2 regions of the Microcoleus sp. B5-D4 genome follow, and region 2 is predicted to be linked to the other one. Evidence: riboswitches for the same ligand, from Rfam matches in the RefSeq annotation. Region 2 holds a riboswitch; the other holds the start of a gene.
The links. Region 2 has a riboswitch for cobalamin ahead of QUB10_RS31165 (hypothetical protein). Riboswitches for the same ligand answer to the same signal wherever they lie in the genome.

Region 1 (4,425 bases), on a different contig from region 2:
CACCTCGGACTGTACAGCAAATGCAGCCGTTGTTCATCTCAAAAATTTCTTCATCGGCATCAATTATCAGTTGGTTGTCGATGCCTACTTCGCCGAATTCGTTGACGATGACTGCAACTTTTTTGCCGTGTTCCTCTGTTAAAATGCGGTTCAGTAGCGTAGTTTTGCCTGCACCCAGATAGCCTGTGAGAACAGTAACAGGAACTGATTCGATCGCCCCAGCAGTCACCATACTTTACCTCGATTATTGTACAATGATAACCATTATCGCTATTTTACACCAGACTTGCTGGTAGTAGCAAGTTTATTAAAAAATGTTAAGAGTTTTTAACTACAGGAATACGCAGTCTTTGGTTCAGAGCTTACCCATAGGGCTAGAAACCGGGTTTCTACGAGTTTTGGGAACAGGAACGAGAAATATAGGAAGAAACCCGGTTTCTGAGGTCAGCGTGTGTGGCTAATGACTGATGACAATTAATTGTTAATCATAGCTGCAATTCGATCGCGCTCTAACTCTCGACCAATCAGCACTAATTTGGTTTGACGGAGTTCGGAAGGTTGCCAAGGGCGATCGTAAAAATATTCTATCCGCGAACCGACACCTTGCAACACCATCCTCATCGGTTTCTTGGGAACCGCCACAAACCCTTTAATCCGATAGATTTCCTCCTGCTGCATCAACGATTGCAGTTTTTTCACCAAAGCTTCAGGTTCAAATTCGCGATCGGCAATAAAGTAAGTCGAGTTAATATCATCATCATGTTCATGTTCCTCCTCAGTGTCGTGGTGACTCGGACGAGACTCCAAATCATCCTCAACCGCCGCATTAAATCCCATGAGCACATCAGGGTTAATTTCGCCACCTTTGCAGGGCACAATTTTCACACTCGGACGCAACTCTTGCTGCAACCAGCTTTGGACTTTCTTGTGAGTTTCCGCATCTACGCGATCGACCTTCGTTAAAAGTACCATATCGGCACAGGCTAACTGGTCTTCAAACAATTCCTCGATCGGAGTTTCGTGATCTAAACTATCATCAGCCTGCCGCTGTGCCATCAAAGCATCAATATCACCAACAAAAGAACCGCTAGCAATAGCTTCGCAATCGACAACAGCAACCACACCGTCTACAGTAGCACCCGTGCGAATTTCCGGCCAGCGAAAAGCTTGAATCAAAGGTTTAGGAAGTGCGAGGCCCGAAGTCTCAATTAAGATACAATCAATTTGCTCTCTACGCTTCAACAATTCCTGCATAGTCGGCAAGAATTCCTCTTGAACAGTGCAGCAAAGACAACCATTTGTTAGTTCAACAATATTGCTGCTAACATTTTCTTCTTCGTCGCAAACTTGGCAATCGCGCAGCAGTTCTCCATCAATTCCGATTTCGCCAAATTCGTTAACCAGAACAGCAATGCGGCGACCTTGATTATTTTGCAATAAGTGGCGAATTAAGGTAGTTTTGCCGCTACCGAGAAAACCAGTGATGACAGTAACAGGAATTTTGTGCATTGATAATTTTGTGCTTATTTGGTGGAATATCTTGTTCCCAGGCAGAGCCTGGGAATGCTAATCTAGAGGCTCTGCCTCGCTGGAATAAAGGAGCGCTTTTAATACAAGGCAGAGCCTGTGCGTATGCGTTACCAGGCTCTGCCTGGGAACTAGGAAACCCAGCATAAATGTCGTTTTTAGGCGAAGTCTAGATCCCCCTAAATCCCCCTTAAGAAGACCCACTTTGAGAATATTTCTTGTCCCCCCCTTATTAAGGGGGGTTAGGGGGGATCTAGATTTCGATAAAAACAAGAGAGACGATCGGTTTGACGTTAAGTTGTCACCAATGGGCAGAGCATGGTAACGAGAAAGGCTCTAATTTGCCAGCGGTGGAATCTTTGCTAAAACGCCTTTTTTCAGAGCTTGAGGACGCTCAGACCAAGGTAACAAACCGTCCGGTTTAGCATAGTATTGACCCGCGCATTCGAGTACAGCCTCGACGCTTTCCGACTCATTTGCTGGTAAATCGCCAAACAGATAAGTGTACTTTCCAACAGCAGCAAAACACACCGCACAAGAGTGACTGCAAGCACTCATGCACTCAACTTCTTGAATCTCAAACTTATCAGAAAACTCCCAATCTTTAGCGAGTTGCGACAAATTTTCCATGAATTGTTGACCGCCGCTTTTGCCTTCGCGCTTGCCGTTTTTCCAAACACTAGCGCAAGCAGTGCAAACAAGTAGACTGTGCTTTGTGCGTACAGCCGTGTTAATTCCATCCATCATCCGTACCTCGCAGATGCGTTCAAAAGTGAGTTAGATATCGGCGGGCATTCTGACTTGAAAAACCCCAAGGGTTTCATTACAGTTGCGGGACAGCGCCGGACTTGCACCGAACTTTCCCCGTTTCCTCTAACGGCTGCTCCCCGCTAGAACCGATCGCGAAATCACATCATACCGCACTTGCCGCCAATCGATTGAGCGATTTTAGATTTTAGATTTTAGATTTTAGATTGGAGAAAGCCACCCCACGGATAAATCTGGGGGCTTGTCTAGTAGTTTGTAGGGTGCGCCACAAGCACCCTACAGATTATAAATTATGCAGTTTCGTGCTGCCGCCATGCGGGATGCCACAGCAATTCAGCAGTCGATCGCTTCTCGACCATTTCAGGAGTAATCATACAGTGAGCCACATCCTTGCGAGAAGGCAACTCGTACATCACATCGAGCATTAACTCCTCTAAAATGCTGCGGAGAGCTCTCGCGCCAGTTTTGCGACGATAGGCCTCCTGGGCGATCGCCCGCAGCGCTTCCGGCTGGAATTCCAATTCCACGCTGTCCATCTTCAACAGCTTTTGATACTGCTTCACCAGCGCATTTCGGGGCTCAGTCAATATCTGCATCAAAGCTGCTTCATCCAGCGGCGAAATCACCGTCACCACCGGTATCCGCCCGACAAACTCAGGAATCAAACCAAACTTGACTAAATCGTCCGGCTGTACCTGCTGCAAAATATCAGCGGCCCGCTTGTCTTTCGCCGGCAAAGTTGAGTTGCTGTCGCTTTCTGTTGGCTGAATAAAGCCCAAAGATTTTTTACCCAAACGCTGTTCAACTATTTTTTCCAAACCGACAAAAGCACCGCCACAAATAAATAGAATTTTGCTAGTGTCAACTTGAATAAAATCTTGGTAAGGATGTTTGCGGCCGCCTTGCGGGGGAACATTAACCACTGTTCCTTCCAACATTTTTAGTAGCGCTTGCTGCACTCCTTCTCCCGATACATCCCTAGTGATCGAAGTGTTTTCGCTTTTGCGAGCAATCTTGTCAATTTCATCAATATAAATAATGCCACGTTGCGCCGCTTCAACATCAAAATCTGACATTTGCAACAGCCGCAACAAGATATTTTCTACATCGTCGCCGACATATCCAGCTTCTGTCAGCGTCGTCGCATCCGCTACCGCAAACGGCACTTCGAGCATTTGCGCCAAACTTTGCGCTAACAAAGTTTTGCCACAACCTGTGGGCCCGACTAGCAGGATGTTGGATTTTTGCAGTTCTACATCGCTGTCAGGGGAAGACTTGTCGCTATCTTTAGCTTGGTCAACGCTCAAGCGCTTGTAGTGGTTATAAACTGCTACAGAAAGGACTTTTTTTGCTGAATGCTGACCGATGACGTGGTTATCTAAATGCTGCTTAATCTCTGTTGGTTTCGGAATTTGAGCTAAAACGATTTTCGATTTATTCGATCGACCTGGGCGCCTGGTTCCTTGTCCCTGAGACTCTCGCACCTCTGAATGGGGAATCTGTTGACCAATTGTTTTACTGGAGTCAAAGAACTCCTCCTCTAAAATTTCATTGCACAGTTCCACGCACTCATCGCAAATGTATACGCCGGGCCCAGCTATTAACTTGCGGACGTACTCTTGCGACTTGCCGCAAAAGGAGCATCTGAGATGGGAGTCATATTTTGACATATTTGCCTCTTAATTTACGGTTGCGGTTGCTTGTTTCGACTGGGAAGTTGCCGCGGGAGCGACCTTAGCTTTGCCCTAGAAGGGTTTCCCGATCGGACACCCAAGCCAGTCAGTCGATTTTAGATTTTAGATTTTAGATTTTAGATTTACTCCACAGATGAATTTTGGAGCTGAACTAGGGTCTAAAATTTGGGGCTTGTCTCCGTTTTTTGGCGCAGTCAAGCTTCGCGATCTCTGTTTCTAAGTTAACACTTTTGAGGCTTTAGTGATTAGTCATGAGTCATGGGAGCCAATTTTAATTTTTCATTTTCACTTGAAAATAAAGCCGCACGGGCTTACCATTTTTTGTATTCCAAAAATTTTCCCGACATAATTATTTTCACTCGATCGCCTTTTGGGTCTGCTTCTTTCTCGACATCCATAGTAAAGTCGATCGCGCTCATAATCCCGTCACCAAATT
Region 2 (4,425 bases):
AAACAGCAGGTAAAACTAATATTGCCGTTTGTTATGACTCCCAAGCACCGGATAACATATCATTTAAAGATGAATTTGTGGCATCTCTTACTGCTGCTGGCGGCAAATTAGTGCCTACTGTTTGCGACTTTTCCTTACCCTCTTTTAATGCGGAAAATGCCCTGGCCGATGCTGTCAGCAAAGGTGCACAAGGATTGATGGTAGCACCCCACATCGATCGCATTGACCGTGCGATTTCTCTGGCTCGCAGCAATCGAGGCAAATTGCCACTCTACGGCAGCACTACGCTCTACACCTTTCAAACTTTAAAAGACGGACAAAAAGACGTTGACGGGCTTGTTTTGCCCGTTCCCTGGCATCCTGACACTAATCCCGGTAGCCGTTTCCCAGAAAATGCCCGCCAGCGTTGGGGAGGCATTGTGAATTGGCGAACAGCAACGAGTTTTGACGCGACTCAAGCTGTCATCGCTGGCTTGCGGCAAAGCAATACGCGGGAAGGATTGCAACAAGCACTCAGAAATGCGAGTTTTTCGACAGCAGGATCGAGCGAGGATGTGAAGTTTTTGCCCACAGGCGATCGGGCTGGTAAGCCGATTTTAGTGCAAGTTAAACAAGGAGGAAGCACTGGCTATAACTTTGTCCCGCTGCGGTAACTTTGTTAAGTGCGATCGCACGGGCGGGCTCTTCGGCCCAACCCCTACTCCCCACAAGAAAATTCAATCTTTGTGGAACAGGCCGGAAAGCCTGTTCTTGATGCCAAACTCACGCCCCACCAGAAAATTCCCTCTTTGTGGAACAGGCATCTTGCCTGTTTCTTAGCATGATTAAATTCTCCTTTTCTGTTGAATTAGCCAAATTTTTAAGATAAAATAAAATGAGTAGATTAAAGGAGAGCGTTGTGTATGATCGCGCAAGTTGAAACCAAAACCTACACCGCTGAGGAATATCTAGAATTAGAAATCAATTCTCAGGATCGGCATGAATTTATTAATGGGGAGATTGTTCTGATGGCTGGCGGCACACCGGATCACAATGAAATTACCACTAATTTAGTTGTTGCGCTGAAACTGGCGTTAAAAGGGAAACCATATCGGACTTTTAGTTCGGATCAGCGGCTATGGGTTTCGCAGCTTAATAATTATACTTACCCGGATGTGATGGTGGTAGCGCGCCCGATCGAGCTGCAATCTGGACGGACGGATACAATTACTAATCCGCTGCTAATTGCTGAGGTGCTGTCTAAAGGTACCAAAGCTTATGACCGCGATGAAAAGTTTGCTGCTTATCGCAGTATTCCTAGTTTTCAGGAATATTTATTAATCGACCAATATCGGCTACAGGTCGAGCAATATTCTAAAACAGAAGCGAATAAGTGGATTTTTTCGGAATATAGCTGTATGGGCGATCGGCTCAGTTTAACATCTGTTGCTGTGGAAATTTCGCTGGCCGATTTGTATGAAAATATTGAGTTTGGTGAATAGGCACACGGCTTTTTTTGTCAAATATCCCCAATAGTGGTAATATCCCCGTATATCGATCGGCTCTGATGAAAAACACACATCAGACGTAAGGGGGAAAGTTCGGTGCGAATCCGGCGCTGTCCCGCAACTGTAATGAGATCATTGCATCTCTGAGTCAGGATGCCCGCCGATTTGTTTACAATCATGTTTTTCATCTGCGAGGTATGGATGATGGTGAGTTTATTATTTTTAAAATTATTGGATTGGGGTTTTTTAACCGCAGATATCAGCAGATAAACACAGATGAACGCTGATGTAATTCGCTCTGGGTTCTGAAGCGTATATTATTTTAATGGAAAACAAATGCGAATTGAAGATAGTGTTTGGCAGGGTAGTTTTGGCTACTGGCAAAACTTGTTTATTCACCAGAATATTTTGCCGATCGGACATACTGCTTGGAATGGCTTTTTGCATCAAGGACGAGGCTTGGTTGCTTGCAAAATCAATACTCCCATTAACGGCTATGTGAATTGGAGCGTAGATACTATCAAGTACGATCTGCAATTTATTTCCGACTTGGAGGCAACCGTTTATTTGCAGCAACTAGAAATAGAGGAGAACACTGTTTCAAATCTGCTCCAAATCATTGATAGCTACGAACCCAAGGCAGCAATTATATTTTTGTCGATCGCCAACGGTCAGATTGATATCAATTTGTTGCAAAAGTTGGCAATTTCTCCTGTTGAGTGCTATGAACAGGTATGCAAGCGCTGGGAAGAATTTCAACTCTGCCCGAAATCCTAAAACTTACTAAATTTTCCGAATGCCGCAGCCAAAATCAATCGAAATTTCCAAGGTGACTCGCTACCAAAATGCAGCGCTTAATTACTATTTGGGCTTGACAGATTCGCCCTACCTTCACTACGGCTATTGGGAAACCCTACCTGTGCCCGCTGACGAACTAACGATCGCACGATTGCGCGTCGCTCAGCAAGCTTATACTGTAAAACTGTTGGATGCGATCCCCAAAGGCACTCATACGATACTCGATGTGGGCTGCGGGATTGGCGGAAATGCGGCTTATTTGCTCGATCGAGGTTTTGCAGTGGAAGGGCTCGCACCCGATCCGTTCCAACAACAGCGCTTTGTTAAGTGTACGGGTGATCGGGCAATCTTCCACCTCACGAGGTTTGAAGACTTCAAAGCAACCCATTTCTACGATCTTATTCTCTTTAGCGAAAGTAGCCAGTATATGTCGGCTGTTGATATTGCTAACGGTGCCGCCAAAATCCTCAATCCCGGCGGTTATGTTTTGCTGGCTGATATGCTGCGATCTGATGCTAATTATAAAGAGGGAATGTTCTCTAATTGTCATGTTGTTACGGAACTTCATGCAGCATTAAAGCAAGCTGGATTCACTTTAGTAAAAACTGAGGATATTTCCGCCCATATTTTGCCAACAATCGATTTGTATGTCGATACTTTCCGCCGATATGGACTGAATACAATGATCTATGTTGCAGATTTGATTGCGATCACAGTTCCCCCCGTCCACAAATTCCTGCGGTGGATATTTCGTCGCTGGTTCAAGAAGCTGGTGGTTGAAGGATTGGAGGCAAGTCAACTTTTTGAGCAACATCTCTGTTATGAAATGCAACTTTGGCAGTTGTCAAAATCTGATCAAGGCTGACACAAATTTAGCAATTCTAAATCATTTGTGAATTTCTTACTCCCTCCCCTTGATAAGGGGAGGGTTGGGGTGGGGTAAAAAGTTTACGACTCCTTTGTGAATTTCTTACTCCCTCCCCTTGATAAGGGGAGGGTTGGGGTGGGGTAAAAAGTTTACGAGTCCTGCAAGGATTGCTATACAATGAAAATCGGTAATCGGTAATTGGTAATCATTCATCGGTAATCGGTAATTGGAGGCATAGCCTCCGGGTATTTATTCCCAGGCTCTGCCTGGGAACAAGGCTAGAAAAAAGAAAAAATAACGAATATGTCTGAATGGATTCTCGAATTCGCTGGCACTTCCTACTCCTATCCCTGCGGTTCGCGAGTGGCAATTCAGGGTTTAAATCTCAAAGTTCCCGCTGGGAAACGGTGCGGGCTGATCGGTCAAAATGGCTGTGGCAAAACTACATTTTTTCTGTTAGCAAATGGCTTATATCAACCGCAACAGGGAATCATTAGCTGGCAAGGTGAACCCTTTCGCTACGATCGCAAATCTTTGATGCAACTGCGCCAACAAATCGGACTCGTCTTTCAAAATCCCGAACATCAATTAGTAGCTTCGACGGTAGAAGAAGATATTTCCTATGGATTGTACAATTTAGGCTTGACAGAATCCGAAATTGCTCAACAGGTGCAGCAGGCGATCGACCAATTCGATCTAAGCGAACTCGCCCGCGAACCAATTCACAATCTCAGTTTGGGCCAGAAAAAGCGGGTTTCCATCGCCGATATCATGGTTCTGGAGCCGAAACTGCTGCTGTTAGATGAACCTACCGCCTATCTCGATCCGCGTCACACCCGACAACTGATCGGTTTACTTCAACAAATTCACAGCGCTGGAACCACAATCCTTTTAGCAAGTCACGACCTCGATTTCATCTACCGCTGGGCTGATTGGGTGTTTGTCATGGATCGAGGAAAATTGATTTTAGAAGGAACACCGGAAACCGTTTTTGCTCAGCGGGATGTGTTGGAACAATTGCAGCTTGGCGTACCGCTGGCGATCGAGCTGATGGAGCAAATAAGGGCGATGTTTCCCACAGACGATCGCTCAAAAATCCCCGCTTTCGAGCAATGGCAACAACAAATTTTACAAGCACGTCGGCTGCTTTAACGGAACTTAGGAATAAGAATTAAATAACTTAGAATTTTGATGGTTCTTGTGGGATGGGCGTCCCGCCCGTCCAGAAAGGGCGGGCTAAGAGTTCCCAACCCCTACTCCCCACTTTCAAGA

Region 1: another riboswitch for cobalamin. It lies ahead of QUB10_RS19910 (DUF1636 domain-containing protein); the one in region 2 lies ahead of QUB10_RS31165 (hypothetical protein).

The regions. Positions count from the first base shown of each region.
Region 1 is NZ_JAUBTV010000044.1:10,102-14,526, reverse strand. It holds gene QUB10_RS19920 (GTP-binding protein) at 1-232, opposite strand, end outside; gene cobW (cobalamin biosynthesis protein CobW) at 475-1,509, opposite strand; gene QUB10_RS19910 (DUF1636 domain-containing protein) at 1,864-2,271, opposite strand; cobalamin riboswitch at 2,297-2,443, opposite strand; gene clpX (ATP-dependent protease ATP-binding subunit ClpX) at 2,586-3,965, opposite strand; gene cynS (cyanase) at 4,301-4,425, opposite strand, start outside.
Region 2 is NZ_JAUBTV010000116.1:3,742-8,166, forward strand. It holds gene QUB10_RS31155 (ABC transporter substrate-binding protein) at 1-653, shown strand, start outside; gene QUB10_RS31160 (Uma2 family endonuclease) at 903-1,481, shown strand; cobalamin riboswitch at 1,522-1,666, shown strand; gene QUB10_RS31165 (hypothetical protein) at 1,824-2,264, shown strand; gene QUB10_RS31170 (methyltransferase domain-containing protein) at 2,284-3,150, shown strand; gene QUB10_RS31175 (ABC transporter ATP-binding protein) at 3,457-4,305, shown strand.